One region of the Sphingosinithalassobacter sp. CS137 genome, then DNA from elsewhere that is predicted to be linked to it. Evidence: riboswitches for the same ligand, from Rfam matches in the RefSeq annotation. Region 1 holds a riboswitch; the other holds the start of a gene.

Region 1 (15,466 bases):
GCCGCCGGCGGCTCGATCTCCGCCGAACATGGCATCGGCCAGATGAAGCGCGCCGAGCTCGAGCGGCTGGGGCCGCCTGCGCGGCTGGCGGCGCTGCGCGCGATCAAGGCGGCGCTCGATCCGAAGGGGATTTGCAATCCGGGCAAGCTGGTGGCGCTTGCACACGAAGCCCCTTCTTCATAGAGCGGCGCGACGATCGATCTCAGGAGAGTTTCATGGCCACCGCGCCGACGCAGCAGTCGCTTCCCCTGTTCTACAACAAGCTCGAGCCGCTTTCGACTCAGACGCACGGCGACTATCGTATCCGTCGCGCCGACAAGGCACCCTTTGTGGCAAAGCAGCATGCCATCCCGGTGACGGTCGAGGAATTCCCGCTGGTGCAGCGCCGCATGCCGATCGTCTTCTCGGTGGGCGACGAGCCGGTTCCGCTGGGGCTGATGGGCCTCAACGAAGGGGTCAACGTCTTCTTCGACGACGAAGGCAAGCTCACCGAGGATGATTTCTACATCCCGGCCTATATCCGCCGCTATCCCTATCTCCTCGCACGGCTTCGCCCCGAAAGCGACGAGCTGTCGCTGTGCTTCGACCCGACTTCGGACTCGGTCGGCGCGTTCGACGAGGGCGAGAAGCTGTTCGAGGACGGCCAGCCGACCGAGATGACCAAGGGCATCCTCAAGTTCAACGAGGAGTTCGAGCGCGCCGGTCACAACACCGGCCAGTTCATGAAGGAGCTCAAGGAGCTCGGCCTGCTGATCGACGGCGAAGTCTCGATCCAGCCGGAGGGCGCCGAGCAGCCGTTCATCTATCGCGGCTTCCTGATGGTCGACGAAAAGAAGCTCAACGACCTGCGCGGCGATCAGCTGCGCAAGATCGTGCAGAACGGCATGTTGCCGCTGATCTATGCGCACCTCTTTTCGCTGTCGCTGATGCGCGACATCTTCGGCCGTCAGATGCGCCTGGGCAAGGTGCCGCAGCCGCAGATGCCGCCGGTGAACTGAGGCAAAAGTGGCGGTCGCGTTCCGGGGCCGCTACGACCGAGTGGCGATCACCTTTCACTGGGTGATCGCCGCGCTGGTGCTGGTCAATCTCGCGATCGGCCTGTTCCACGAATCGCTGTTCGACGGCATGAGCCTCATGCCGTTCCACAAATCGAACGGCATCCTGATCCTGGGCTTGAGCATCGCCAGGCTCGGCTGGCGGCTGGGCCATCGGCCGCCGTCGTTGCCCGCCGGCAGTCCGCGCTGGGAACGCGCGCTCGCCCGCAGCGTGCACTGGCTCTTCTATACGCTGTTGATCCTGTTGCCGCTCAGCGGCTGGATCTTTTCGTCCAATCCGGCGCGGCCGCGGCCGATCGACTGGTTCGGCCTGTTCGAGCTTCCGGTCCTGCCGGTCGGCGAGGCGCTCGCGGGCGCTGCGCATGGCGGCCACGACCTGATGGGCTTTGCGATGGCGGGGCTGGTCGTCCTGCATGTCGCCGCGGCGCTGCGGCACCATTTCGTGTTGCGCGACCGCACCTTGGCACGGATGCTGCCCTGAACGGGGCGGTTGCAAAAAGATTACAGTATTTCCGAGTGTTGGCCCCCTTGAAGCCAAGTGATCCGCCCTCTATATTGAGGTTCGTACGGTCTCGTGTCCCCCCTTTCGCGGGGCCGTGCGACACGCCTTCGGGCGTGTCTCCTCCCTGAACCTTGGCCACCACGTGCTTCGTGCACGTGGTGGTTTTTTTATGGCTATTCGGCCGCTTGCGCGCCGGGCGCGGCTTCGTCGGCAATCGCGTCGATCATCGCCCGCAGCAGTCCGCTCGTGAAGTCCATCCCGCGACCGGGCGAGTCGAGCGCGGGATCGAGGTAGAGCGCCCGATCGAACTCGATCTGGATCGCGTGAATGGCTTCGGCGGGCGCGGCGTGCCGCTCGATCACATGCCCGCCCGAATAGGGTGCGTTGGCGGCGGCGAGCACTCCCGAGGCGCGCGCGACTCCTTCCAGACGGCTCAGGAAGCGGCTGGAGGCGCTGCGGCCGAACCGGTCGCCGAAAACGATTCGCGGCGCCTTCCCGGCCGGGGTGAGCGACGGCATCGAATGGATGTCGAGCAGCACGGCGACTCCGAAGCGGTCGCGCGTCGCCTTCAGCGCCGCTTCCACCGCGGCGTGATAGGGGCGATGGTCGCTGCGGATGCGTGCCGTCACTTCGTCGCTGGACCAGCGCCGTCGCCAGATGTCGGCGCTGTTGCCCGCCCGCCTCGGAACGAGCCCCAGGCCGCTGCGCAGTTTCGCCGATTGCGGTTGGCCGCCGGTTACGCCTTCCTCCACTCGCGGGTCGCGCTCGGCTTCGCTGCGGTTGAGATCGATCCAGGCGCGGGCGAGCCGTGCCACGAACAGGGTCTCGCCGCCGTGCGCCGCCAGCGCCACTGCGTCGATGTGGCGGTCCTCCAGCGATTTCAGATGGTCGAGCGGAACGCGCAGCGCAGTGCGCAGCGGCAACGGATACTCGCGCCCGGCATGCGGGACGGAAAGTACGACGGGGCTTAGCGGCTCCGCGGGTCCGTGGCGGACGAAGGAGGACGTATCCGTCACTGCCTCCTGCCTAGCCGAGCGATCGCCGCCGGGGCAACAAGTCTGCGACGAAGCTGGAAAATCTTAAGGCCTTCCCGCATAGTCTGCGGCCGAACTCGTGGGGTGGTGATGATCAGGATCTTGCTGGCCGAAGACGATCGCGTCATGCGCGAGTATCTTGCGCGTGCGCTTGAGCGGTCGGGCTATGCAGTGAGCGCGGTCGATCGGGGGACGGCGGCGCTGCCGCTGCTCGAGAACGAGCGATTCGATCTGCTGCTCACCGATATCGTGATGCCGGAGATGGACGGGATCGAACTGGCGCAGCGCGCGAGCGAAATTGCGCCCGATATGCGCGTCATGTTCATCACCGGATTTGCCGCGGTGACGTTGAAGGCAGGCAAGCAGGTGCCGCAGGCGCGGGTGCTTTCCAAGCCGTTTCACCTCCGCGATCTGGTGCTGGAAGTCGATCGGTTGTTCGAAGCGGAGAGCGTTCCGAGCCGAAACTGAAACGGGAAGTGTCGAGGCGCTTGCAAGGGGGAACGACTCTCGGTAAAGCGCGCGGCTCCCCGGGGGCGCGTAGCTCAGTGGTAGAGCACTGTGTTGACATCGCAGGGGTCGCAAGTTCAATCCTTGCCGCGCCCACCATTTTTCGAAAAGCCCGTCAGCTTCGCCTGGCGGGCTTTTTCGATTCTGCGTTCGGGCGCCGGTGATTTGGCGGGACGCGCGGCGCAAGCTGCGCTAGCCGGGCAAGGATGCGCAGGATCGCCTATCTGATTTCCGGGTTCGTCGCGCTCGGGCTGGGCCTGGTCGGCGCGGTGCTGCCGCTTCTGCCGACCGTGCCCTTCCTGATTCTCGCCGCCTTCTGCTTCGCGCGAAGCAGTCCCGCGCTCGAACGGCGACTGCTCGACCATCCTCGAATCGGTCCGCACATCGTTATCTGGCGGGAAAAGGGAGCCATCAGCCGGCGGGGGAAGCACGCCGCGCTGCTGGCGTTCGGTTTCAGCATCGCCCTCGGACTGCTGCTGGTACCGCTACCCTGGTCGCTCGTCCCGGTCGGGGCGGCGATTCTGGGCGGCAGCTGGATCTGGACTCGCCCGGAGGCGTAGTTCACGCCGCGCGGCGATACTATCGCACACCGCGATGCCCGCCTGGAGGCCTGGTTCACGCCTCGCGGATTTCGTCGAGAAACGCCGCTACCTGATGTGACAGCTGACTGGCGTCCACCAGCAGCCGATCGGCGAGCTCCTGCATCTCGTGCGCGCTGTCGGAAGCGGCGCGGGAAGTGCCGCCGATCGCCTCGACGTCGCGGTGGATCGCGTTGGTCGCCTCGACCACTTCATCGACGTTGAGCGCGATTGTCCGCGTGGCGTTTTCCTGCACTCCGACGGCACCCTGCACGTCGCCGGCGAGTGCCGCCATGGTGGCGATCGCTCGTTCGACGCTCTCCTGGCCAGCGGCGACTTCGTCGATCCCGTGGCGGATTTCGCGGACATGGGCGGTGATCCGCTCGGCGGCATTGCCGGTCTGCGTCGAAAGCTGTTTCACTTCGTTGGCGACGACCGTGAATCCGCGGCCGGCCTCGCCCGCGCGGGCCGCTTCGATCGTGGCGTTGAGCGCGAGCAGATTCACCTGGCGCGCGATCTCGCTGATGAGGGCGATCACCGAATCGATCGACTGGGCGGAGTCCAGCAACTCGCGCGCGCGCGCGCTTCCGGTGCTCACCAGTGCCAGTGCGTCCGCCGCCGCCGTCTCCGTCTCGCGCGTGCTGCGGCCGATCCGCCCCAGCGATACGGCGAGCTCGCGCCCCCGTTCGGCGATCTCGCCCATGTTCTGGCTGGTTTGCGATGCGGCGGAGGCCACGGCGGTCGCATGATCGCCCGCCATCTGCGCGCGCTCGGCAGTGGCTCCGGCGTTGCGCTGGACGAGTTCGGCGAGTCGGGTCATCGCCTCGCCGACCGACTGGACCTGGCCTTCGAAACGCTCGCTCGCGCGCTCGATCCGCTGCGCTCGGGCGATGCGGGTCCGCGCCGAGCGAAGTTCGCGCTCGGCGGCAATATGGACGAGGCGGCGATTGGTGATCACGCCGAACAGCCGGCCTCCGTGCGTCAGGATCATGCCCTCCGCCCCGCTCGACTCCCGATAGGCGTCGATGAGCGCGCCGACATCCTGCGTCACTTCGGCGGTGGGGCAGGGGCGGACGTGGCGGGCGATGCCGCGCCCATAGGCAGGGTTGCGCAGCAGCGCATGACCGAAGGGATTGAGCAGCAGCCGCCGCACGTCCTTTTCGAACACCGCCCCGACCGGGCGCCGTTCGCTGTCGAGCACCGGCACCAGCCGCAGATCGGTATCACGATGAAACACGTCGACAGCGTCGAACAACGTGCCGTCCAGCGACAGCGACGGCGGATCGCGTTCGGCGTCGGTCAGCCAGCTCCCGGGAAGGGGGCGACGCGATTCGGCGGGTTCCGGGGCAAGAGCGGTATGAAGCATCGCCGGCAGGATTAGGGGCGGCTTGGTAAAGAGGCGATTAGCCGTTGGTGACAGTTCGGCGACAAACGGCGTTTTTCTGTGCTCCGCCGCCGCTCTTGCTAGCACGTGGAGCAGGAGCTAGTGGACGGCCCGTGACGGGTTCCCGCCGAGGTGGGATCAAGAGGGAATGCGGTGCGTGGAGGCAACTCCGCAATGCCGCGGCTGCCCCCGCAACTGTAACCGGAGAGCCGGTACGCCACATGCCACTGGGGCTCGCCCTGGGAAGGCGGCGTATCCGGCGGCGACCCGGAAGCCAGGAGACCTGCCCGTCGCCGTCGATTCCATCGCGCGGGCGGGGTGCACCGGGCGGACGAGGGCGAAATCCTCGAGCGAGCGACACCACACGCGGGGTCGGTCGCAGCGCGAAGACCCTGCCGACAAGGGTGCTTTGCGAATGTTGAACTACCGTATTCTCCTGTGCGCCTCCGCGGCGCTGCTTCCGGCCGCGCCTGCTGCGGCGCAGGTTGCCTCCGAGGACGAAGCGATCGTCGTCACTGCCTCTGGCGTCGCCCAGTCGGCCGACGAGACCGGACGTTCGATCACGGTCCTCGAGCGCAAGGAGATCGAACGGCGCCAGTCGGTCGTGCTCTCCGATCTCCTGTCCACCACGCCGGGCGTGGCGACGAGCCGCAACGGCGCGATCGGCGGCTTCACCGGCGTTCGCATCCGCGGCGCCGAGGCCGAGCAGACGCTGGTGCTGATCGACGGCGTCCGCGTGAACGATCCCTCTTCGCCGGGCGGCAGCTTCGATTTCGGCAATCTGCTGACCGGCTCGATCGAGCGAGTCGAGGTGCTGCGCGGGCCCAATTCGGTGGTCTGGGGCAGCCAGGCGATCGGCGGCGTCGTCAATATCGCGACCACGGCGCCGGTCGACGGGCTCGCGGCGCGGGCCGATGCCGAATATGGCGCTGCCGATCAGATCGCCGCCAATGCCAGCATCGCCGCCGGCAACGATCGGATCCAGGGCGCGATCGGCGGCGGCTGGTTCGAAACCGACGGCATCTCCAATGCGGCGAGCGGCACCGAGCCCGACGGCTATCGCCAATATCGCGCCACCGGACGCCTCCGCGCCGAGGTCGCGCCGGGACTCGGCGCCGAGCTGCGCGGCTATTATGCCGACAGCCGCTTCGATCTCGATGGCTTTGAGTCAGCGCCGCCCTACGGCTTCGTCGATACCGCCGAATATGCCGAGGCACAGCAGATCTTCGGCTACGCCGGCATCTTCGCCGAGCTCGGTCCGGTCACGAACCGGCTCGGCTTCTCGCTCGCCGACATCAATCGCGACAGCTATGATCCTGCGGTCGGCACCGATCCGATCTACCTCTATCGCGGGCGCACCGAGCGGTACGAATATCAGGGCGATGCACGGCTCACCGACGGTGTGCTGCGCTTCGTGTTCGGCGCCGAGCACGAAAACCTGCGTTTCTACGACGGCTCGGACACCTTTCGCGCTGATCTCACCAGCCTCTATGGCCAGGCGATCGTCACGCCGATCGAGCCGCTCACGCTGACCGCCGGCGTGCGCAACGATTCGCACAGCGACTTCGGCGATCACACCAGCTTCGGCGCCAATGCGGCGCTGCAGCTCGCCACCGGCACGCTGGTGCGCGCAAGCTATGGCGAGGGGTTCAAGGCGCCGACCCTCTATCAGCTCTTCGCACCCTTCTACGGCACGGCCACGCTCGAGCCGGAGACGGCGGAGAGCTGGGAAGCCGGCGTCGAGCAGTCGTTGCTCGACGAGCGCATTCGCATCGGCGCCACCTATTTCCATCGCGACACGCGGAACCAGATCGATTTCGACCCGGCGACTTACACCTATGCCAATCTGGCGCGCACGCGGGCCGAGGGAGTCGAGTTCGAGCTGTCGGTGCGGCCGGTCGAGGCGCTTCGGCTGACCGCGAACTATACGTACACCGATACAGAGAACCGGTCGGAGGGCTTCGTCGGCAACGATCTGGCGCGGCGGCCGGACGATGCGGCGAGCGTGCTGGTCGATTGGCGCGCGCCGTTCGGTTTGGCTCTGGGAGCGACCTTCACCATCGTCGGCGACAGCTTCAACGATCAGGGCAATTACACGCGGCTCGACGGGTATGAACTGGTGAGCGTGCGGGCCGAGATGCCGGTGACCGAGCGGATCGCAGTGTACGGCCGCGTCGAGAATCTGTTCGACGAGCAGTATGAGACGGTCGCGGGCTACGGCACCTACGGGCGCGCCGCCTATGCCGGTGTCCGGTTGCGGCTCGATTGATGGCGGCCGGCGGCGCCCCTTCGGCTCACGATCGTGTCGGACGCCTGCCGACACGAGTGCCGGGGGGCGTCGCGGCGCTGATTCTGCTTCTGGGCGGCTGCGGGCAGGCCCCGCAGTCGACCGGCGGCATCGTCTCGACCAATCCCTGCGCCGATGCGATGCTGGTCGAGCTGGTGCCGGATGACCGGATCGCGGCGATCAGCCATTATTCCGCCGATCCGATGGCGACCTCGATCCCGATCGAGACGGCGCGCCGCTTCCGAACCACCGCCGGCACCGCCGAGGAAGTGATCGCGCTCGATCCCGACCTAGTGGTGGCGAGCAGCTTCACCCAGGCCTCGACTCGCGAGGCCTATCGCCGCGCGGGGCTCGACGTGCTCTACCTCGATTCGCCGACGACGATCGCCGGCAGCAAGGCGCAGGTGGCCGAGCTGGCGGAGGCGGTGGGTGCCCCGGCTGCGGGAGACGCACTCATCGCCCGAATCGATGCCGCGGTCGCCGCCGCCCGGCCGCCCGCCGAGCCGCCGGTAGCCGCGCTCGTCTGGATCGGCGGCAATCTGGTGTCGGGAAGCGGGACATTGCTTAGCGAGATGCTCGATCGCGCCGGCTTCCGCGATGCGGCCGCCGATTATGGCCTTCGCTTCACCGGCTATCTTCCCGCCGAGCATGTCGTCGCCGATCCGCCGCGCGTGATGCTGGTGCCCGACGCGCCCGGCCGTTCGGCCAGCGCGCGTGCGGTGCAATTGCGGGGGCGGGTGCTCTCGCATATGGGCGCGCGCGTGGAACAGGCGCATTTTCCTCGGCACCTCGTGAACTGCGGCGGCCCCGTGATCGTGGAGGCGATGACGCGCCTTGCCGCGATCCGGCGCGAGATTCGATGAGCCGCGCCGGGCTGATCGGCGGGCTGGCGGCGCTGGTCGTGCTGCTGTTCGTCGGCTCGCTGGCGGCGGGGAAGGTATGGGTGCCGCTCGGCGCCTGGTGGCTGCACGACGATCCGCGCTTCCTGATCGTCACCGAGCTGCGCCTCCCGCGCGCGATCCTCGCGACTGCCATCGGCGCTGCGCTGGGACTTACCGGTGCGGTCCTGCAAGGCTATCTGCGCAATCCGCTCGCCGATCCGGCGGTGGTCGGCATCTCGTCGAGTGCCGCGCTGGGCGCGGTCGCCGCGATCGTGCTGTTCGCCGCCGATGCGCCGCTCGTCATCTTCGGCTGCGCGATGCTCGCCGCCTGTGGGTCGATGCTGTTGCTGGCGGGGCTCGCCTGGCGCGCGCAGAGCGCGGTCGCCTTCATCCTGGCGGGCACCGTGCTCGCGAGCCTGGGCGGCGCGCTCACCGCCTTTCTCATTTCGATCGCGCCCAACCCTTGGGCGACCGCCGAGATCATCGACTGGATCATGGGCGCGCTCACCGATCGCAGCTTCGCCGAAGTGGTGCTGGCGCTGCCGTTCATCCTCGTCGGTTGCGGTCTGCTGCTGCTCACCGGCCGTGCGCTCGACGCGCTGACGCTGGGCGAGGACGCGGCCCGCTCGATGGGCGAACGGCTCGATCGGACGCAGCTGCTGATCGTGCTCGGCTCCGGGCTGGCGGTGGGTGCCAGCGTCGCGGTGACGGGCGTGGTCGGCTTCGTCGGGCTGATCGTTCCGCATCTGCTGCGCCCGCTCGCCGGTGCGCGCCCCTCGGCGCTGCTGGTGCCGAGCGCGCTGGGCGGCGCGGTGCTGGTGCTCCTGGCCGACAGCCTCGTGCGGCTGGCGCCGGGTGCAGGGGAGATTCGGCTGGCAGTGGCGATGGCGCTGATCGGAACGCCCTTCTTCTTCTGGCTGCTTCTGCGCATGCGGCGGTCGGCATGGATCTGAGCGTCGACCGCCTTGCCGTCAGCCTTGGCGAGCGGCGCGTCCTGGAGGATGTCACGGCCCGCTTTCGCGCGGGCCGCGTCACGGCGATTCTCGGCGCCAACGGATCGGGGAAGACCACGCTGGTCCGCACGATGGCCGCGCTGCTCGATCCCGACGCGGGCGAGGTCCGGCTGGGGAAGAGCGTCGTGCGTCGGCTCGATCCGCGCGAGCGGGCACGGCGGATCGGCTATCTGCCGCAGGATGCGCGGGTGCACTGGAACGTCACGGTGCGCGATCTGGTGGCGCTCGGCCGCCTGCCGCATCGCGCGCCCTTCGCCGGACCGTCGCCCGCGGACGAGGCGGCGGTGGCGGCGGCGCTGGAGGCGACCGGCACGACTCGCTTCGCGAAGCGGCGGGCCGATGCGCTTTCGGGCGGTGAGCGGGCGCGGGTGCTGCTCGCGCGCGTGCTCGCCGGCACGCCCGAATGGCTGCTCGCGGACGAGCCGCTCGCCAGCCTCGATCCCCGGCATCAGCTCGATCTGCTCGAACAGCTGCGTGGGCTCGCCGGATCCGGGCTGGGAGTGGTGCTGGTGCTCCACGACCTCGTCCAGGCGGCGCGCGCGGCGGACGATGTGCTGTTGCTCAAGGACGGGCGAGTGATCGCCTTCGGCCCGGCGCGTGAGGTGCTGTCGCATCAGCCGCTGCGCGAGGCGTTCGGCGTCGAGGTGATGGTGATTTCGGACGAGCTGGGTTTCGCGATTCCGGTGCCGATCGGGCGGGTGAAATCCTGAGGCCTCTTGCCCCAGGCTGCGCAATTTTATTACACGGCACTCGACTCGGCGCCCGCGGGTTGTATCCCGCGAGAGAGCAGCGCCAGCCTTAGGAGAGCGCCATGCGTACCATCGATCATCTCATCGCCGGCCACTCGGGTGGCGGTGCCGCGCGCCAGAACGACGTTTTCGATCCGAACACCGGCAAGGTTCAGGCGAAGGTCCAGCTCGGCACCCAGGCCGAACTCGACAAGGCGGTTGCCGCCGCTCAGGCCGCGCAGCCCGGCTGGGCCGCGACCAATCCCCAGCGCCGCGCGCGCGTGATGTTCAAGTTCAAGGAGCTGGTCGAGGCGAACATGGAGGAGCTGGCGCATCTGCTCAGCTCCGAACATGGCAAGGTGATCGCCGATGCCCGCGGCGACGTGCAGCGCGGGCTCGACGTGATCGAATTCGCCTGCGGCATCCCGCACGCGCTGAAGGGCGAATATACCCAGGGCGCGGGCCCGGGCATCGACGTCTATTCGATGCGCCAGCCGATCGGCATCGGCGCCGGGATCACGCCGTTCAACTTCCCCGCGATGATCCCGATGTGGATGTTCGGCGTCGCGATCGCGGTGGGCAACGCCTTCATCCTCAAGCCGTCGGAGCGCGATCCGAGCGTTCCCGTCCGCCTCGCCGAACTGTTCCTCGAAGCCGGCGCGCCCGAGGGTATCCTGCAGGTGGTGCAGGGCGACAAGGAGATGGTCGATGCGATTCTCGATCATCCGGCGATCGGCGCGGTCAGCTTCGTCGGCTCGTCGGACATTGCGCATTATGTCTATCGGCGCGGAGTCGCTGCCGGAAAGCGCGTCCAGGCGATGGGCGGGGCGAAGAACCACGGCATCGTCATGCCCGACGCCGATCTCGATCAGGTGGTGCAGGATCTGTCCGGCGCCGCCTTTGGCTCGGCGGGCGAGCGCTGCATGGCGCTTCCCGTCGTGGTGCCGGTCGGCGAGGAAACCGCCGATCGCCTGCGCGAGAAGCTGATCCCCGCGATCGAGAGCCTGCGTGTCGGCGTCTCGACCGACGCCGAGGCGCATTACGGTCCGGTGGTGAACGCCGCGCACAAGGAGCGTGTCGAGAACTGGATCCAGAAGGGCGTCGACGAAGGCGCCGAGCTGGTGGTCGATGGCCGCGGCTTTCAGCTGCAGGGGCATGAAGAAGGCTTCTTCATCGGCCCGTCGCTGTTCGACCGCGTGACGACCGATATGGAAAGCTATCGGGAGGAAATCTTCGGCCCGGTGCTGCAGATCGTTCGCGCGCCCGATTTCGAGTCCGCGCTGCGGCTGCCGAGCGAGCACCAATATGGCAACGGCGTCGCGATCTTCACGCGCAACGGCCATGCCGCGCGCGAATTCGCGCACCGAGTGAATGTCGGCATGGTCGGCATCAACGTGCCGATCCCGGTGCCCGTCGCCTATCACAGCTTCGGTGGGTGGAAGCGCTCGGCTTTCGGCGACGTCAACCAGCATGGCCCCGAGGGCGTCCGCTTCTGGACCAAGGTCAAGACGATCACTCAACGCTGGCCCGACGGTGCAGGCGATCTCCCGCGCGGCAGCGAGGATGGCGCCGCGGCGCGCATCCAGGACGCCTTCGTCATCCCGACGATGGGGTAAGGAGCAGCGCGATGGAGACCGCGAGCTACGACATTCGGTTCGACGAGCAGCGCGGTCTCCTGAACCTCACGCTGCGCGGCTTCTGGTCGCTCGAGACACTTGACGCATTCCGTACCGAGCTCGTCGAGGTCGCGGCGCGCGTTCGCGAGCAGCGGCCCAGCTTTCCGGTGCTCAGCGATTCGATCGCGTTCGCGGTGCAGTCGGTCGAGGTAGCCGACCGGCTCGGCGAACTCATGCTTGCCGGGGCGCAGGTAAATAGTGGACGCGTGGCGATCGTCGTCGGCAGCATCTTGAACAAGAAACAGGCGGAACGCGCGTTGCAGGCGCCGAATCTGCGCGTGTTCGTCGACAAGGAGGAAGCGCTCGAATGGCTGATGCAGTGACTCGCCGGCAGGTGTTTTCCGGCTCGCCCTATGAACGGCCCTTCGCCTATTGCCGTGCGGTGCGCACCGGCGACACGATCACCGTCGCCGGCACCGCCCCGATCGAAGCCGACGGCAGCTCGACTCCGGGAGATGCCGACGCGCAGGCCGATCGCTGCTTTGCGCTGATCTTCAAGGCGATCGAGGATCTCGGCGGCCGCGGCGCCGATATCGTGCGCACGCGCATGTTCATCACCGACCCCGCCGATGCCGAGGCGGTCGGCGCCGCGCATGGGCGGTGGCTGGCGATTGCGCGTCCCGCGGCTACGATGGTCGTCGTCTCGGCGCTGCTCCGCCCGGAGTGGAAGGTCGAGATCGAGGCGGATGCGATCGTCGGAGGGGAGAGCGAATGCAGCGGCTGACATCCGGCCCGGTCATTTCGTCGGGCGAGGCGCCGGCGTCGTGACGGTCCGCGCCCTTCTCCTCCTCGTCGCGCTGGTGACTATGCTGTTGCCGCGCGAACTGACCGTGCATCAGCTGCTGCCGCTGGCGAATGCCGAAGAAACGCCCGGCAAGCGCATCGCCCTCAGTTTCGACGATGTTCCGCGCGGCCCCGGCGCGTTCGTCGCTCCCGCCGAGCGCCCGGCGATGCTCATCGCTTCGTTGCGCACGGCCGGAGTCGAGCAAGCCGCCTTCTTCGTCAATCCCGCCCGGATCGCACCTGCCGACGGCGACGCGCGGACGATCGATGCCTATGTCGCGGCCGGCCATGTGATCGCCAACCACACGAATAGCCATCCGCACCTCTCGGCGATGTCCGCTGCTGACTATCTCGCCGATATCGACCGCGCCGAGGCGTGGCTGCGCGGCCGCCCTGGCTATCGTCCCTGGTTCCGCTATCCGTTTCTCGACGAAGGCGGGCGCGACAAGGCGAAGCGCGATGCGGTCCGCGCCGGGCTTGCCGAGCGCGGGTTGTCCAACGGCTATGTCACCGTCGACGGATCGGACTGGCATATGGAGCAGCTCGCGGTCGATGCGCGGCGCGCGGGCAAGGACATCGACCTCGACGCGCTGCGTGACCTCTATGTCGAGACTCATCTCGAATCCGCCGAGTTCGCCGATCGGCTCGCGCAGCGCGCGATCGGCCGCTCGCCCGCGCACATGCTGCTGCTTCACGAGACCGATCTCGCCGCGCTGTTCGTCGAAGATCTCGTCGCCGCGCTGCGCGAGGCCGGCTGGACGATCGTCACTGCCGACGCGGCGTTCGCCGATCCGATCTACCGCGCGCTGCCCGACGTGCCCTTCGCCAACGGCACCTTGACGGAGATGCTGGCTTGGGAACAGGATCTGCCGCCGCCGCGCTGGTACGAGCGAAACGACACTGCGATCGCCGCCCCGCTGTTCGCCGCGCGCGTTCTGCATGAGGAGACCCGTCCATGATGCGTATCGTCGCGCTCGCCACGGCTGCGGCATTGCTCGCCGGCTGCGAGGCGCAATCGCCGTCGCAGCCTGAGCCGATGCCCAGCGGCGGGGCGGCCGAAGAGCCGGCTTCCGCGCCCGCCGGGCCTCCCACGCCCGAGCCCACTCCTTCGGTCGCCGCCGCCACCGATACCCGCCACGGCCCGATCCCGATGGGGTATCGCGGCGTCTGGTCGGCGGGCGAGGGGGGCTGTGCGCGCGGCGCCGAGCAGCGGCTCCGGATCGAGCCGGACACGCTCGTCTTCTACGAATCGGCCGCCACCCCGGGGCGAGTCGAGCAGCTCTCCGATTCCAGCATCCTCCTCGATCTGGCCTTCACCGGCGAAGGCGAAACCTGGACGCAGACCAACACGCTCACCCTGCTGGACGACGGACGGCGCCTGCGCCGCGAGCAGGCGGAGATGCCGCCCGTCACCTATACCCGTTGCGAGGAATGATGACCGACCAGTTCGAGCTTACCGACGATCAGCGCGCGATTCAGGAAATGGCGCAGCGCTTCACCGCCGACAACATCACGCCGCACGCCGGCGAATGGGACGAGAAGCACATCTTCCCGCGCGACACGATCAGGTCGGCGGCCGAGCTGGGCTTCGCCGCCATCTATGTCTCCGAGGAATCGGGCGGCATCGGCCTTGGCCGGCTCGAGGCGGCGTTGATCATGGAGGCGATGGCCTATGGCTGCCCCTCCACCAGCGCCTTCATCTCGATCCACAACATGGCGAGCTGGATGATCGACCGGTTCGGCTCGGACGCGGTGAAAGCGAAGTACCTGCCGAGCCTCGTCACCATGGACCGGTTGGCGAGCTATTGCCTCACCGAACCCTCGTCGGGATCGGATGCGGCGGCGCTAAAGACCCAGGCGGTGCGCGATGGCGACCATTATGTCGTCACCGGCACCAAGCAGTTCATTTCGGGCGGCGGCGAGAACGAAATCTATGTGACCATGGTGCGCACCGGCGATACCGGCTCGGGCAGCATCAGCTGCCTGGTGATCGAAAAGGACATGCCGGGCGTCAGCTTCGGCGCGCAGGAGCGCAAGCTCGGCTGGCATTCGCAGCCCACCGCCCAAGTGATCCTCGATGAAGTCCGCGTGCCGGTGGAGAATCTCGTCGGCGCCGAGGGCGAGGGCTTCCGCATCGCGATGATGGGGCTCGACGGCGGCCGGCTCAACATCGGTGCCTGCTCGCTGGGCGGCGCGCAGCGCTGTCTCGACGAGGCGATCGCCTATACCCGCGACCGTCAGCAGTTCGGCCGCCCGATCGCAGATTTCCAGAATACCCAGTTTACGCTGGCCGACATGGATACCGAGCTTCAGGCGGCGCGCGCGCTGCTCTATCTCGCTGCCGCAAAGGTGACGGCCAACGCGCCCGACAAGACTCGATTCGCGGCGATGGCGAAGCGATTCGCCACCGACACGGGTTCGTCGGTGGTCGATCGCGCGCTCCAGCTCCACGGCGGCTACGGCTATCTGATGGATTACCCGATCGAACGCTTCTGGCGCGACTTGCGCGTGCATTCGATCCTCGAAGGCACCAATCAGGTGATGCGCCTGATCATCGGCCGCGAACTGACGCGGCAGTGAGCGCGTGGCCACACACGAGCCGTTCGTCCCCAGCACAGTCGAGGGACGTGCAGCGAGCGCAGCGCGCGGTGTCCCGACTTTGCTCGACACGAACGGCGGGGAGCAGGATTTGACCGAAGACATTCTTATCCAGACCACTGGCCGCGCGGGCCGCATCCGCCTCGATCGCCCCAAGGCGATCCACGCGCTGAACACCGGCATGTGCCGCGCGATTTCGGCCGCGCTCGACGAATGGCGCGGCGATACCGCGATCGAGGCGGTGCTGATCGATCATGCCGAGGGCCGCGGTTTCTGTGCAGGCGGCGACATTCGCATGCTCGCCGAATCCGGCGCGAGCGACGGCGCCGAGGCGCGGGAATTCTTCCGCGAGGAATATCGGATGAACCACCGGCTGTTCACCTATGCCAAGCCGGTGGTCAGCTTCATGGACGGGATCACCATGGGCGGCGGCGTCGGCA
Region 2 (15,466 bases), 1.1 Mb from region 1:
TTCAGCGCCGCAGCACGTCCTGCCAATCCGGATGCCGCGCGAACTGCGCATTGGCGAACGGGCAAAGCGCGATGATCGAGACGCCGTCCCGCCGCGCATCCTCGACCGCCGCAAGCACCATGCGCTCGCCGATCCGTCGCCCGCGCAGCGCCCTTGGAACCTCGGTATGATCGATGATGATCAGCGATTCGTTGGCGCGGCTGTAGGTCATCTCCGCCTCGTGCCCGTCGATGACGATGCGATAGCGTCCCTTGGACGTTCCGTCCTCGCGTTCGACATCCGCTTCGATGGGCGGCGGCGCCTCGGCCGTGCGCTGGGCATCGGCCGGACGAACCTCTCGCGGCCGACCGTCGCCGCACTCGAGAATATCGCGATCCCATTTGCCGAGCCGAGCCGCTGCATCATAGGTGGATTCAAGGAACGCCAGCAGCGCCGCGTCGCCGTCTTCGGCAGACTGCACTGCCTCATAGGGCAGGACGAACTCCGAAAGCTCCGAATGCCAGAAGGCCGCCTCGGGGCGAACCGCTGCGCGATCGAAGCCCGCGGGAGCGGGATAGGCATAGGCATAGAAGGCGGCGTAATCGATGCCGCCCCCGCCCGGCCAGAAGCCGGCAGAGGAAACCTCGCGATCGTACGCCTCCTGCGCCACATCGTTGGGTAGAGCCGGAACACCGCCGCCGTGAAGGGGCGCACGCCTGCCCGAGAAGCGCGTGACGGCCATGTCGAAGCTTCCCCAGAACAGATGCACCGGGCTGCACTTTCCGAGGAAAGAAGTCCGGAACCGCTTGAACACGCGGTCGATGTTCAGCAGCGCCTGGTGGAACCGCTGGACGGCGTCCCGGTCATAGGGACGATCGCGGTGGTCCTCGATGAAGGGGACCGGGAACGGCACCTCGTTGGGCGAGCCGTCGAATTGCGGCTGGCCGCCCAGTTCCGACACCATCGCGACGAACGCGGCATGGAACGCCGCTACCGTCATCGGCTGGAGCACGAACGAAGCGGCTCGGCCGTCACCGGTGGTGCCGATCACGCGATGATCGTGAAAATCGAAAGCGATCTCGATTCCCGGCCCGTCGGGTATGAGCGACGAGGTGAGCCCTTTTGCAGTCACGTAGAACGTCGCGTGCCACGAGTGGTTGACCCAGGGCGTCCTTGCCAATCGATATTTTCCGGCGATCTGCAGGTAGAGATGAAGCGCTGCGCTCGTCTCCCGCCATGCGAGATAGTCGAGAGGGGGCCATCGACGGTCCATGGGATCTCCTGCTTGTTCGCGTCCGACCGGCTGGGTCGAACCCGTCACAAGCATTGAACCAGAGCCATCCATGCGACTAGCCTCGGTTCATGGCACACTGTGTTCCGTATCGAGCAACCTCGCTTCCCACAACTCGGGTCTTCTGCCGTTGATGTTTGGCCATTCGAGCGGTCGTGAGCTATTCCGGCCGTGGAAGGGGGAGTGCACGACATCGGGAAGTCGTGGGCGGTAAGCTGTAAGTTTGCTCACGATGCTCGAAGGACCAAAGGCGGACCTTCAGGAAATAGCCCAGCCCAATCCTGTGGTGCGGCTGAAATCGATATCGACACCGCAGATCCGCTCAGTCAGACCACCGGCTTTCAAGCGCCGTCAGCTTCGATCTCACCCACGATCCACTCCGCGAAGGCTTCCGCTCGTCGATTGCTCTCTCCTGTTGCCGTCACCAGCCAGTGGCTGAACTCGGACTCGCGCTCGTCTTCCAGCAAACGCATGAGCTGACCGGCTCGTAAGTGAGCCGCGACTGCCGAGTGCCGGACGAGTGCCACACCCTCTCCCAGAAGTGCGGCCTGAAGAGTGAGTAAGCCATTTGGCAGGTGCTGCGCTGTCCGCAACGGAACATCGCCCAGCCAATCGGACCAGGAGAGGCTCCGTTCGTTGTCGCTCAGCCCGTCGTCGTGCAGCAAGGGAAACTCCGCAAGGTCGGTAATCCTGCGGGGGATCGGCATGCCCGCGATTAGGGATGGCGCACAGGCGGGAAAGACTGTGTCTGTCATGAGCAGCCGTGTTTGGCATCCGCGATAGTCGCCGGCGCCAAAACGAATGGCGACGTCGACTTCGCCATTCGACAAATCTGCCAAGGCATCGCTGATTACCAGTCGAACATCGATCTCTGGGTATCTCGCGCGAAACCGATGGAGGCGTGGAAGCAGCCAAAGCGAGGCGAACGACTGGAAGGTCGCGACGTTCAACCGCCCCTTGCGCTCAGGGCGCCCGAGCGCCCGTGTCGCCGTTTCGATGTCCGCCATGGCTCGCGCGATACTGACAGCATAGTCCTTGCCGCTGCTCGTAACCGTAAGGCCCCGAGCATGGCGCACGAACAGTTTCACACCGAGGCGATCTTCGAGCGACCTGATTTGCTGGCTGACCGCGGCGGGTGTCACGTTCAGTTCCGCCGCGGCACGCACGAAGCTGGCGTGCCGGGCCGCAGACTCGAAGGTACGGAGCAGGGGGAGTGGCGGAGCGGGCATCGCCTATGCCTTAGCACTGCTTAGCCTCAGGGCAAGAATCAATCGTTTGAGACAAAGCCAGGAAGGGGGCACAGAGGGCGCATCAATCGTGGAGCACCTTCCCATGACTCAGCGCGACTACCTTCTCCTTGATGTCTTCACCGACCGCCTGTTCGGCGGCAACCAGCTCGCGGTCTTTCCGGATGCGGTCGGCCTGTCTTCCGCAACCATGCAGGCGATCGCCCGCGAACTGAACCTGAGCGAGAGCGTCTTCGTCCTTCACGGCGAGGACGGGGCCGATGCACGGCTGCGCTTCTTCACGCCGGCGATGGAGCTGCCCTTTGCGGGCCATCCGACCATCGGCGCGGCGGTTGCGCTCGCTTCGGTGGGAGGCGCGCTGGAGGGGCGATCCGACGTCGTATTCGCCGAGGGCGTCGGGCTCGTGCCGGTCGCGATCCGGCGGAGCGAGGACGGCGCGCTCGAGGCGACGCTCACCAGCCCGCTGCTGCCGACGCGGGTTGTCACCAGCCTGACAAGCGCGCAGGCGGCCACCATTGCGGGCGTAGCGCTCGCCCAAATGGCGGAGTTCGGCCCGCAGGCATATTCTGCGGGCGTTCCGTTTCACTTTCTACCGCTGCACTCGCCGGAGACGCTCGCCACGGTAAGCCTCGACCTGCAGGCGTGGCAGTCGCACTTGGCCACTTCCCTCGCGCCGCACGTCGTGGTGCTGGCGATGGAGGACTGGGAAGCCGGGCGCGAGATCCACCTGCGGATGTTCGCGCCGCTGATGGGCATTGCGGAGGACCCGGCAACCGGGGCGGCCGCCGCGGCGCTGGCGGGCCTGCTGGTCGATCAACAGTCTCCCGGCGACGGCACGCATTGCTGGGTCATCCGTCAGGGCGAGGCGATGGGTCGGCCCAGCACCATCCACCTGGAGGTGGACGTGGTGGAGGGGCATCCCGCCGCCGTGCGGGTCGGCGGAACGGCGGTGATCGTCGGCCTCGGCACCCTGCAGGGGCTGAGCTGCCCGGCCAGCTCTGCCGCCAGGGATGAGGCCGGCACAAGCGGGGCGCCCGTGCCACGGAGTGCTTCCCCCGAAAGCGCCGTGGCGCGCCTCTACGAGCGGGCGGCGCTGGGCAGCGCGTTGCTGACCGCCGTCGCAGCCGGTGCGCTGCTACTGTCGCCTGTCCCGGCCTCGGCGCAGGACTTCACCGGTCCGCGGCTGGAGATCAGCATGGGATATGATGAGCTGGAGAGCGACGGCAGCTTCGAGGATTTCGACCAGCGCCTGGACGGCGTCCATGGGCGTGTGGCGGTCGGCTATGATGCCGCCATCGTCGACAGGTTCGTTATCGGGGTCGAGGCGAGCATCGGGGGAACCCGCGATGCCGCGGTGACCATCATGCCGGCCGCGGATTCCTTCACCTTCCGCCCGGGCCGCGACATCGATGTGCTCGCCCGGCTCGGCTACCGACTAGGCTCGCGCAGCCTGGTCTACGTCAAGGTGGGCTGGGCCAATGCCGCGATCGAACTGACGGAGCGCGAGCGGGTCGGCAGCGATCAGTACGAGGTCACCCGCAGCAGCGCCGACAATGACGGCGTCCGGCTCGGCGCGGGCGTGGAGTACAGCATCTCCGACGCGCTCTATGTCAAGGCCGAATACCGTTACACCACCTTCGGCGACGGATACGACTACCAGCCCGGTTCGCATCGCAACCAGGTGCTGCTGGGAGTGGGCTACCGCTTCTAGGCCACCCCCGCTGCGCGAGCGGTTCGGTCCCGGCTGAAGGTTGGACCGCGAGCGCCGGTGGCATCAAGAGCGGACCGGAAGCGCCTCGTCGATGCTCGAAGGCCGCGACGCCGGCCAGCATCTCATCCGAGTTCACTGAAAACGATCGAGACGGGGTTGCGGCTTCGACGCCATCGCCCCTTAGGAGAAAATGCGTGACAACTTTCAGTAATAGCCAGCCGCCTTTCAGCGGCCTTCTAGCGTCACGCGGGTCCGCGCGCTTCTCCGGGATTGAGGCCGGGATATTATTGGGTGGGGAGGCTGCTCCGATGACGGTGATGACCTTGTCTGTCACCGAGGATCAGGGGGCGCCGGCCCACATCTCGTTCGATGAGGACAAGCTCTTTTGCGTCTGGACCGGACGTATGCTGTTTCTCGTTGGCGAGGAGAAGTTACTAACCGCGCCCGGCGATCGGATATTCGTCGCACGTGGCGTGACGCATGGGTTCAGCGCCTTCGGCGGAGATGCGCAGATGACCCTAATCTCCACCCCAGCCCGCCATGACCGCTTCTTCGAGGCCATGGACGCGCTCCCCGTGCCGCACGAACCGGAGCAAGTGCAAGCCGTATGCGAGCGCTTCGGACAGGCGATCGTCGGACCGCTAGTTACGACGACTTAGTTCCTGCGGGGAATTCTTGGGTCGCGATCATATTCGCACCCAACGGGTGCTGCCGTTCGGCCAATTCAGGACGAGCGGCAGCTTTCGGGACCGCAGCAGGCTAAATACCGGAGCCGAAAATGCGCCTTCTGTAAGTCCGGTTCACGCCGCGCCGATCGGCGTCGCGCATCCTTCCGCATCGACACTGACCATCGTGAACAGGGCGGTGGCGGCGTGGCGCCGCGCGCCGGTGAGCAACGCTTCGGCCCAGAGTTCGACCGCCACCCGCACCGAGCTTCGCCCGGTCATGCGCACCTGCGCCACCAGCTCCACCATCTCGCCTTCGCCGATCGGCGACACGAAATCGATCCGGTCCGATGCGGCCATCACCATCACTGCGCGTGCGCGGCGCGTCGCCGCGATGAAGGCCGCCTTGCCCATCATCTTCAGCGCATCGCCACCGTAGAGCGTGCCATAGTGATTGGTCTGACCGGGGAAGACCATTTCCGCCAGACGCAGCGTATCGTCCGGCTGGGGCTCCAAATCGGGGACGAGCGGCGGGAGCGGGGTTCGCGCGCCGGGCCCCTTGCCCGCCACCAGCGTGAAGCGGCCGCGCGTGCACAGCCGCCGCTCGCCCGAAACCGGCGCCTCCGCGACCAGCTCGACCTCGACATCGAGCGAACTGGTGCCGACGCGCACCACGCGACCCGTCACCTCCACCATATCGCCTGCCCGGGCAGGCGCGGCGAAGTCGATCTTTTCCGAAGCGGCGGTGACGAAAGGCGCCCGGCCGTGGCGGCTGGCGGCAAGGAACGCCACCTTGTCCATGTGCGCGAGCGCCACGCCGCCGAACAGCGTGCCGTGATGATTGGTGTCCCCCGGGAACACCATGTCGATCAGTTGCACCGGCGCGCGCGCACCCATGTCCTCCATCACCGCCATCGGATCAGGCCTCGACCTGAGCGTCCGCGCGCAGCGTGCGCGCCGCCGCTACCATTGCGGCGATCGCGGGCTTCACTTCCTCCCAGTTGCGCGTCTTGAGCCCGCAATCGGGGTTCACCCACAGCTGTTCGGGACGCAGATGCTCCTGCGCAAGGCGCATCAGCGCCACCATTTCCTGCTCGGCGGGAACACGCGCGGAATGGATGTCGTAGACGCCCGGTCCGATCGCGCTCGGGTAGCGGTATCGCGCAAAGCCTTCGAGCAACTCCATCTGCGAGCGCGCGGTTTCGATCGAGATCACGTCGGTGTCCATCGCGGCGATCGACGGGAGGATCTCGTTGAACTCCGAATAGCACATATGCGTGTGGATCTGCGTGGCATTGCCCACGCCGGCGGCGGACAGGCGGAAGCAGTCGACAGCCCAGTCGAGATACGCCTGCCAGTCGCGCCTGCGCAGCGGCAGCCCCTCGCGCAGCGCCGCCTCGTCGATCTGGATCGCCTTGCATCCGGCGGCCTCGAGATCGGTCACTTCGTCGCGGAGCGCGAGCGCGATCTGGCGGCAAGACGCCTCGCGCGGCTGGTCGTCCCGCACGAAGCTCCAGTTCAGGATCGTCACCGGGCCGGTGAGCATCCCCTTCACGGGCTTGTCGGTGAGCGATTGCGCGTACCGCCACCAGTCCACGGTCATTGGCCGCGGGCGCGAAACGTCGCCAAAGAGGATCGGCGGACGCACGCAGCGCGAGCCGTAGCTCTGCACCCACCCGTTCATGGTGAAGGCGAAGCCGGCGAGCTTCTCGCCGAAATACTGCACCATGTCGTTGCGCTCGAACTCGCCGTGGACGAGCACGTCGAGCCCGACGCCCTCCTGCCAGCGAATCGCGCGCTCGGTCTCTTCGCGCAGAAAGGCGTGATAGGCCGCGCCGTCGAGCGCTCCGCGGTTGTGCTCGGCACGGGCGTGGCGCACCTCGGCGGTCTGGGGGAAGGAGCCGATCGTGGTGGTGGGGAAGAGCGGCAGCGCCAGCACTTCGGCCTGCGCGCGGATGCGCTCGGCATGCCCCGCAGGCCGTTCGCGCATCGCAGGCGTCACTCCGGCGAGCCGCGCCTGCACCGCGGTGTCGTGGATGCGCGGCGAGGTCTTGCGGCTGGCGGCGGCGCGTGCCGAGGCGGCAAGCGCATCGTACACGCTCTCCGCGCCGCCGTTCAGCGCGCGCCGGAGCAGGTCGAGCTCCTCGATCTTCTGCACCGCGAAGGCGAGCCATTGCTTGAGCTCGTCGTCCAGCTTGGGCTCGAGCCCGAGGTCGACCGGCACGTGCAGCAGCGAGCAGGACGGCGCGAGCACCAGGTCGCGCTCCGCCGCCACCGGCTCGATCCGTGCGAGCAGTGCCTGCAGGTCGGCGCGCCACACGTTGCGCCCGTCGATCACGCCAAGCGACAGCAGCAGCTCCCTCGGCGCGCTGCGCAGCACTGTCTCGAGCTGGTCGGGCGCGCGGACGAGGTCGACGTGCAGCCCGGCGACGGGAAGCGAAGCGGCAAGCGACAGATTGTCTTCCAGCCCGCCGAAATACGTCGTCAGCATCAGCCTGGGCCCGCTCCGGCCGAGCTTGGCATAGGCGCGGGTGAAGGCGCGGCGCTGCGTCTCCGACAGGTCGGTCACGAGGATCGGCTCGTCGATCTGCACCCATTCGGCCCCCTCGCGCGCCAGATGGCCGAGGATCACGCCGTAGAGGCCGAGCACCTCGTCGAGCAGGTCGAACGGATCGACGCCCTGCCCCTTGGCGAGGCTGAGCCAGGTGACGGGCCCCAGCAGGACCGGACGCGTGTCATAGCCCTGCGCCTTTGCCTCGCGATATTCCTCGACGATCTTGAGCCGGCCCAGGCTCAGCTTCTGTCCCGGCTCGATCTCGGGAACGATATAGTGGTAGTTGGTGTCGAACCATTTGGTCATTTCGCCCGCGGTAACGCTGCCATGGGCGTGGCCGCAGCCCGCGCCACCGGTACTGCCGCGCGCCATCGCGAAATAGGTGGCGAGGTCCGCTGTACCGTGCGCGGCGCCATAGCGCGTGGGGACGGCGCCCAGCATCAGGCTGGTGTCGAGCACATGATCGTAGAGCGAGAAGTCGTTGGACGGCAGCCAGTCGACGCCCAGCGCCTTCTGCCGCGCCCAGGCGGCGGTGCGCAGGCCCGCGGCGGTCTCCTGAAGCTGGGCCGCATCGATCGTGCCGGACCAGAATTTTTCGAGCGCGAATTTGAGCTCCCGACGCGGACCGATGCGCGGGAAGCCGAGTGTGGCAACAGTGACAGTCATTGTTCTTCAACCCCGAAGAAATCGGGGGCGGCCGGACGGGCACGCACCGGACGCGCGGCGAGAAGACTCCGGCCGCGGACACGCAAGCGGCCAGACCGGGCACCCCGCCGGTGGACGGTATCGCGTCGGAGGCAGGTCTCCTGGCTCGCGGGTCAGCACAGACGATCCGTCTTCCCAAGAGGCGAGCCCCTCAGTGACATCGGTGGATCGCTGCTCGCCACTTACAGTTGCGGGGGCAGCGCCGGCCTTGCGAGCGAACCCGCGCACCGGCTTCCCGTCTTAGCTTCGGCGCGGGCACGCCCGACCGAAGAACCTCGACACGGTCAGCATCGGCGCAATCGCATCCCGCGTCAAGCATGACATAAAGAATTCTTTATATCGCGCTTGACCTGCTTCAGGCAGAAAGCTTGCGGCATAGTTTCGGTTCCTCTGGGTCCAGCAGCGTGCCGCTCGCGGTCACCGTCCCTGCCGTGGGGACGGACATGGTGGTGCGCTACCCGTTCCCACCCGCCGCCTGTCTGACATCCGTGAGACGTTATACCATTGCATTTGTGGTTTGGCGCCGATAGCGCGTGTCACGTCGCAACATAACCACAGCTCCCGGGGGGGAGCTGGCACACGGGTCGGGGAACAATGAAGCACTGGACATTTCTGTCGGCGGCCGCGCTTGTCTGCCTTTCGAGCACTGCATGGGCACAGGATTTTGCCGGCGGGGACGCTTCCCGGCCGCGCGAGGGTGATACCCTCGTCGTGACTGCCACCCGGTCCGAGCAGGCGGTGTCCGAGGCGCCTGCCACCATTTCGGTCGTGACCGGTACCGAGCTACGCCGCCGGCCGGTGCAGGATCTCGCCGAGGCGCTCGAGAACGAGCCGGGCGTGGTGATCAACGGCATCGGCATGACGCGTCGCGGCATCTCGATCCGCGGCATGTCCAACGAACATGTGCTCACGCTGATCGACGGCCGGCGGATCAACGATTCCGCCGCCAACATGGCGCATGTCGATTTCGACCTCGGCTGGGTGCCCAGCATCGCGATCGATCAGATCGAGCTGGTGCGCGGCCCGCTTTCGGCGCTCTATGGCTCGGAGGCGCTGGCCGGCGTCGTCAACGTCCGCACGCGCCGGCCGGAGCGGCTGGAGGTGAGCGCGCTCGGCATCCTCGGCTTCCGTGACGGGGAGGGCGGCGACAGCGCGCAGCTGTCGGCGCTGGTCGGCGGCCCGTTGAGCGACACGCTCGGGCTGGTCGCATGGGGCGAATATCGCCACCGCGACCGCACGCAGAGCGCCGCCGATCCGCGGCAGAGCGAGCTGGAAGAGCGCGAGGCGCTGAGCGGGAGCATCATCGGCTGGTGGACGCCCGCGCCGGGCCATCGCATCGAGATCGGCCAGGCGGCGATCGACGATGATCGCACCCGCGACACGATCACTACCGGTTCCGCGCCGGTCTACTACGAATATCGGGATCATGTGACGCGCGCACAGACGCACGGCAGCTACACCGGCGAATGGGGCTGGGGTTCGGTGCAGGCGCGCGCCTATCGCTCGGTGCTGGAGCGCGTGAACGAACGCGACCAGAACCAGACGCCAACCCAGCCGACCAGGGGCGTCGACTTCGTCGCCGATGCGCAGCTGACGGTCGCGCCGTTCTCCGGCGCGCGGCTCACGCTGGGCGGTGAACATCGCAACGAGTGGCTGCGCGACGCCACCATCAACACGGCGGGCGAAGCGAGCGTCAACCATGACGCGCTGTTCGTGCAGGCCGAACGGGAGCTGACGCGCGGCGCGACGCTGACAGCCGGCAGCCGCTTCGACCATCACGACGCCTATGGGTGGGAAACGAGCCCGCGCGCCTATCTGGTGATCGAGCCGCTCCCCGGATTGACGCTGCGCGGCGGCGTCGGCGGAGCATTCAAGGCGCCCAGCCTGAAGCAGCTGTCGCCGGGCTACATCACGGTGGCGGCGGGCGGCCGCTTCATCATCACCGGCAATCCGGATCTGAAGCCCGAGACGAGCACCAGCTATGAAGCGGGCGCGACCTATTACGGTTCGGCATGGCAGCTCGGCGCCACGGTGTTCCAGAACGACCTTAACAATCTGGTGCAGACCGAATGCGTTGCATTCTGCGGAATCCGCGGCCGCGAGCGCCGCACCTATCTGAACGTCAACCGCGCGCGCATCCGCGGCGTCGAAGTGAGCGGCAGCGTTTCGCCCGTCGCGACGATTACACTGTCGGGTAGCTACAGCTATGTCGATCCGCGCGACCTTTCGGCCGACCAAGAGCTGACCGAGCGGCCGAACCATACGGCAAAGGTGCAGCTTGGCTGGCAGGCGCTGGAGACCACACGGCTCGAGGTGCGCGGGCGCTATATCGGCGAGCAGACGCTGCTCTCGAACGCGGTGCCGGTCCGGCTCCCGGATTACAGCCTGTGGTCGCTCGACGCGAGCCAGGCGCTTACGGATGCGCTGACGCTGAAAGCCGGTGTCGACAATCTGTTCGACGAGCGACTTTCGGATGCTTCGGGGCTCTACAGCTTTGCCGAGCCCGGCCGCATCTTCTTCGTCGGCCTGGGCGCCAACTTCTGATCGCGATGCGCCGGCTGCTGTTCCTGATCTGGCTGCTCCTGTGGGGCATGCCGGCTGCGGCGCAGCAGCCGGTACCAGTGGTGCGCATCGTCACGACGGACTTCGTGCTTCCGGCAAAGTTCGAGCGGATGGCCGAATGGGCGCAGGCTGCGGGGCTGGAGCTGGATTGGGTCGTCGCGGGTGGTGCGGCGGCGCAGCCACCCGTCGAAGACGCCGCGATGCTGATCCTCGACGGCCCGCGGCCCAGCGACATGGCGAGCATCGAGCGACTGGTCGGCGACACCGCGACGCTTACGCTCCCCTGGATCAAAGTGGGGGGCGGCCCGCCGGGCTTCGGCAATCTGCCGCCCGGAACCGCGCGGCGGCTGATCGGCTATTATGCCGCGGGCGGCGCGCCCAATCTGCGGAACTTCGTCGTGGCCGCGGGCCGGGCGCTCGCCGGATCGCCGGTCGACGATCTGCCCGCCCCGGTTCCGCTGCCGGAAACGGGCATCTACCATCCCGATGCCGAGACGGTGTTCGCCACGCCGGACACGTATCGCGCTTGGCTCGCCGCGCGCGGTGCGGCGGCGCGGCCCATCGTCGCCATCGCGATTTCGGACGGGCTGCTGCGCGACATGCAGACCGATGTGGTCGACGCGATCGCGCGCAGCGTCGAGGCACGCGGGCTCGCGCCGGCACTGTTCTGGTTCGATGCGTCGGACGCGGAGGGGCTGACCAGCCTGCTGGCACCGCTCGGCGCGCAGGCGCTGGTGAACATGACGCACATGCAGAATGGCGATGCGCGCAAGGCCGAGTTCGCCGCACTCGACATGCCCGTGCTGCAGGCGATCGGCGACCGCTCGAACAGCGTGGCGGAATGGCGCAATGCGACTTCGGGCGTCCCGGCTTATTCGGCGGCGGTGACGCTGAGCGTCCCGGAAAGCTGGGGAATCTCCGATCCCATCGTGGTGAGCGCAGTCGAGGGCGGACGCGCCGTTCCGATTCCCGAACAGGTCGAACTGTTGACCGGCAAGCTCGCGCGCCTGGTCGCGCTGCGCACCAAGCCCGCGCAGGACAAGCACATCGCACTGTTCTTCTGGAACCATCCGGTCGGCGAGGAGAATTTCTCCGCCTCGAACCTCAACGTCCCGCGCAGCCTGGAAAAGCTCACCCGCGATCTCGCCGACGCCGGCTACCGGGTCACCCCGGCGGACGAGGCGCAGCTGATCGATGCGGCGCAGGCAATGATGGGCGGTCTCTACCGTCCCGAGACGCTGGACGATCTGCTCGCACGGGGACTGGCGGCGCGTCTGCCGGTGGCGGACTATCGCGCCTGGCTGGCGACCCTGCCCGAGGCGCGCCGCGCCGAGCTGTCGGCGGCGATGGCGAACCCGGAACAGCATTGGGCTGTGCGCGGCGGCGATTTCATCATTCCCCGGCTGCAGCTCGGCAATCTCGTCATCCTGCCGCAGCCGCCACGCGGGGGCGATCCGACGCGCAGCTATCACGATCTGACCAACGTTCCCGATCCGCTCTATCTCGCCACCTATCTGTGGGTGCGCAGCCACGCGCAGGCGGACGCGATCGTCCATTTCGGCACGCACGGCACCCAGGAATGGACGCCGGGCAAGGATCGCGGGCTGTGGGCCGGCGACTATCCGATGCTGCTGGTCGGCGACCTGCCGGTCTTCTACCCCTATATCCAGGACAATGTCGCCGAGGCAATCCAGGCGCGGCGGCGCGGCCGCGCCGTTACGGTGAGCCACCAGACGCCCGCCTTCGCCCCCTCCGGCCTCTATGACGAGCTGCGCGACCTTCATTCGCGGATCCACGAATATGCGCAGGTCGAGGAAGGTGCCGTGCGCGACCGGCTGGCGGGGGAAATTCGCGAGGCTGCGTTCGCGGCGCATCTGGCAGACGACATCGGCTGGGATCGCGCGGCCGCCGGTCGCGACTTCGCGGGCTTCTACACCGCGCTGCACGATCATCTCCATCAGCTCGCGCGCAGCGCCATTCCGCTGGGCCTCCATGTCTTCGGCGAGCCCGCCGCGCCCGAGCACCGGCTGACGACGGTGATGCAGCAGCTCGGCCCCGACTATCTCCGCGCGCTCGGCATCGATCCGGTCGAAGCCTTTGCGGAGGATTTCTCGCAGCTTCGGGAAAGCCTGCCCTACACGACCTTGGCGCGCTACCTGCGTGACGGCGAGCCGACCAACGGCATCGCCGACGCCGGGCTGCGCGCGCAGGTCGAACGCGCCATGGCGCTCGAGCGCAACCTCGCCGAGCCGGGCGAGACCGAAGCGCTGCTGCAGGGGCTCGCGGGCGGGTTCGTGCTGCCCGGCGCGGGCGGCGATCCAGTGCGCAACCCGGAGGTGGCGAGCGGACGCAATCTCTTCGCGTTCGAGGCGGAGAAGGTTCCGGCCCAGGCCGCCTATGAAGAGGGCGGCAAGGCGTTCGACCAGCTGCTCGCGGCGTATGCCGGACGCCATGAGGGCGCGCTGCCGGAAAAGCTGGCGTTCAGCATGTTCGCGGGCGAGACGATCCGCACGCTCGGCGTGACTGAGGGGCAGATTCTCCACGCGCTCGGTCTGCGTCCGGTATGGGGGCGCGGCGGCCGCGTCGAGACGCTGGAGATCATCCCGATCGCCGAGCTTGGCCGGCCGCGCATCGATGTCGTCGTGCAGGCGAGCAGCGTTTATCGCGACCAGTTCGACGGCTTCATGCGGCTGCTGGGCGACGCGATCGACCGGCTTGCGGCGCTCGACGAGCCGGGGCTGGCGCGCAACGCCCGCGACACCGAGGCACGGCTGGTGGCGCGCGGCATCGCGCCCGAGCGCGCGCGCGAACTCGCGCGGTTGCGCATCTTCAGCAACGCGCCCGGCGAGTACGGCAGCGGCCTGCCCGATCGGATCGCAAAGGACGCCGACTGGGAGAGCGAGGACGAACTCGCCGCGACGTTCCTCGACCGGCTGCAATATGCCTATGGCGCGCGAGACTGGGGGCTGAAGCTGGAGGGTACGAACCTGTTCGCCGAGCAGCTACGCGGCGTCGATGCCGCGGTGCTCTCGCGCTCAACGAACGTCCATGGGCTGCTCTCGACCGATCATCCGTTCGAATATCTGGGGGGGCTCTCGCTCGCGGTGCGCAGCGTTTCCGGCGAGGCGCCCGACCTGTTCGTCACCGACCTGCGCCAGAGCGGCATGCCGCGCACCACGACGGCGGCCGCGTTCCTGTCGGACGAGCTGCGCGCGCGCTACCTCAACCCGCACTGGATCGGTGAGATGCAGAAGCAGGGCTATGCCGGCGCGACCGAGATGCTCGACGTCGTCAACAATCTCTGGGGATGGCAGGTGACCGATCCTGCCACCGTGCGCGCCGACCAGTGGCAGGCGATGCACGACACCTATGTGCGCGACACCCGCAATCTGGGGCTCGACCGCTTTTTCGAGGCGGTGCATCCGGATGCGCAGCTGCAGATGATCGATCGGATGCGCGAGGCGATCGCCCGCGGCTATTGGCAGGCGGACGCGGCGACTCGCGCCGAACTGGACGCCCGCCGCGACGCCCTTGCCCGGCTTGCCGGCGAAGCCAGCGCCGTAGCGCCGAACGGCGGCTTCGGCCTTTCGCCCGCCGCTGTCTCGAACGCGGGGACGCTCTCGGGCGCCGCCGCGCCGCCGCCGCCCGCCCCGGCGCAGGCGGACCCGCACGTCTCGCCCGCTCAGTCTTCAGCCCCGCCGCGCGGTTTCGTCCTGAAGAAGCAGGAGCTGTCGCAGCCCCAGGCCACCACTCTGCGCGGCACGGCTCCGGCGGCGGCGGCGATCCTGTTCCTTCTGCTCCTCGGCGCGCTCCTCGAGTGGCGCGCGCGCCGAAATTCTCTTGAAAAGGTTGCCGATGCCCGCGCTTGAAGCCCTGCTCTACGATGCCTCGCGCATCTTCCTCGTGCCCGTGATGGTGCTGATTCTCGCGGCGCTCGCCTATGCGCTGATCAGCCTCGGCCGGTTCGGCGTGGAGGCACTCGCGCGTATGCGCGGGCGCGGTGGCACGCCGCTGACGGCGCACTGGCGGCGGACCGGCGGCGCGACCGATGATCTCGAACTCGTTGTCATGCGCCGCCTCGAATGGCTGCGCGTCGTTTCGCGCAGCACGCCGATGCTGGGTCTCGTCGCCACGATGATCCCGATGGGGCCGGCGCTGCTCGCGCTGGGCAGCAACGACGGTGCCAGTGTGGGTGAGAATCTGGTGGTCGCCTTCTCGTCGGTGATCCTCGCGCTCATCAGCGCCTCGATCACCTTCTTCATCTATACAATCCGCCGCCGCTGGCTGCTCGAGGAGTTGCGCGCGATCGAAATCGAAAGGAATGGCTGATGCGCTTCCTGGAAGATGACGAGGCCGACGATCCCATCCTATCGGTGGTCAATCTGGTCGACCTGTTTCTGGTGATCCTCGCGGTGCTGATGGTGATCATCGCGCGCAATCCGCTGAACCCCTTCCAGTCGAAGCAGGTGGTTGTGGTCGAGAATCCGGGGCAGAAAGACATGACCATCACCGTGAAGGATGGCGAGAAGCTGGAGCGGTACACCTCGACCGCGGAGATGGGCGACGGCGGCGGCGTGAAGGCGGGCGTCACCTATCGATTGCCGGACGGAAGTCTTGTCTATGTACCGGAACAGCAGTGAAGAAGGCGGTGCGCCACGCAGGGGGAACGCCGATGAAAATCGCCCATCGCATTTTTCTTGTCGGCAGCGCTGCTCGCGACCGGCGCGCCTGCGCAGCAGGCCCCCGTTGCGA

The links. A riboswitch is a leader RNA that binds a small molecule or an ion and turns the genes downstream of it on or off. The one in region 1 is predicted to bind cobalamin.
Region 2: linked by a shared signal. The riboswitch ahead of metE (5-methyltetrahydropteroyltriglutamate--homocysteine S-methyltransferase) and the one ahead of H7V21_RS05755 (TonB-dependent receptor plug domain-containing protein) in region 1 are both predicted to bind cobalamin.

Annotation. Positions count from the first base shown of each region.
Region 1 is NZ_CP060494.1:1,176,562-1,192,027, reverse strand. Features, by position in the region: gene H7V21_RS05795 (FAD-binding oxidoreductase) at 1-183, shown strand, start outside; gene H7V21_RS05790 (SapC family protein) at 216-998, shown strand; gene H7V21_RS05785 (cytochrome b) at 1,006-1,536, shown strand; gene H7V21_RS05780 (N-formylglutamate amidohydrolase) at 1,731-2,573, opposite strand; gene cpdR (cell cycle two-component system response regulator CpdR) at 2,682-3,059, shown strand; tRNA gene H7V21_RS05770 (tRNA-Val) at 3,123-3,197, shown strand; gene H7V21_RS05765 (YbaN family protein) at 3,305-3,658, shown strand; gene H7V21_RS05760 (methyl-accepting chemotaxis protein) at 3,714-5,042, opposite strand; cobalamin riboswitch at 5,162-5,366, shown strand; gene H7V21_RS05755 (TonB-dependent receptor plug domain-containing protein) at 5,476-7,329, shown strand; gene H7V21_RS05750 (ABC transporter substrate-binding protein) at 7,386-8,210, shown strand; gene H7V21_RS05745 (FecCD family ABC transporter permease) at 8,207-9,181, shown strand; gene H7V21_RS05740 (ABC transporter ATP-binding protein) at 9,172-9,951, shown strand; gene H7V21_RS05735 (CoA-acylating methylmalonate-semialdehyde dehydrogenase) at 10,053-11,585, shown strand; gene H7V21_RS05730 (hypothetical protein) at 11,597-11,968, shown strand; gene H7V21_RS05725 (RidA family protein) at 11,953-12,369, shown strand; gene H7V21_RS05720 (polysaccharide deacetylase family protein) at 12,410-13,387, shown strand; gene H7V21_RS05715 (hypothetical protein) at 13,384-13,863, shown strand; gene H7V21_RS05710 (acyl-CoA dehydrogenase family protein) at 13,863-15,008, shown strand; gene H7V21_RS05705 (enoyl-CoA hydratase/isomerase family protein) at 15,118-15,466, shown strand, end outside.
Region 2 is NZ_CP060494.1:2,228,298-2,243,763, forward strand. Features, by position in the region: gene H7V21_RS10990 (DUF5996 family protein) at 2-1,252, opposite strand; gene H7V21_RS10995 (LysR substrate-binding domain-containing protein) at 1,612-2,499, opposite strand; gene H7V21_RS11000 (PhzF family phenazine biosynthesis isomerase) at 2,603-4,228, shown strand; gene H7V21_RS11005 (cupin domain-containing protein) at 4,537-4,887, shown strand; gene H7V21_RS11010 (acyl-CoA thioesterase) at 5,029-5,808, opposite strand; gene metE (5-methyltetrahydropteroyltriglutamate--homocysteine S-methyltransferase) at 5,813-8,113, opposite strand; cobalamin riboswitch at 8,226-8,445, opposite strand; gene H7V21_RS11020 (TonB-dependent receptor domain-containing protein) at 8,864-10,696, shown strand; gene cobN (cobaltochelatase subunit CobN) at 10,702-14,583, shown strand; gene H7V21_RS11030 (MotA/TolQ/ExbB proton channel family protein) at 14,570-15,043, shown strand; gene H7V21_RS11035 (DUF2149 domain-containing protein) at 15,043-15,354, shown strand.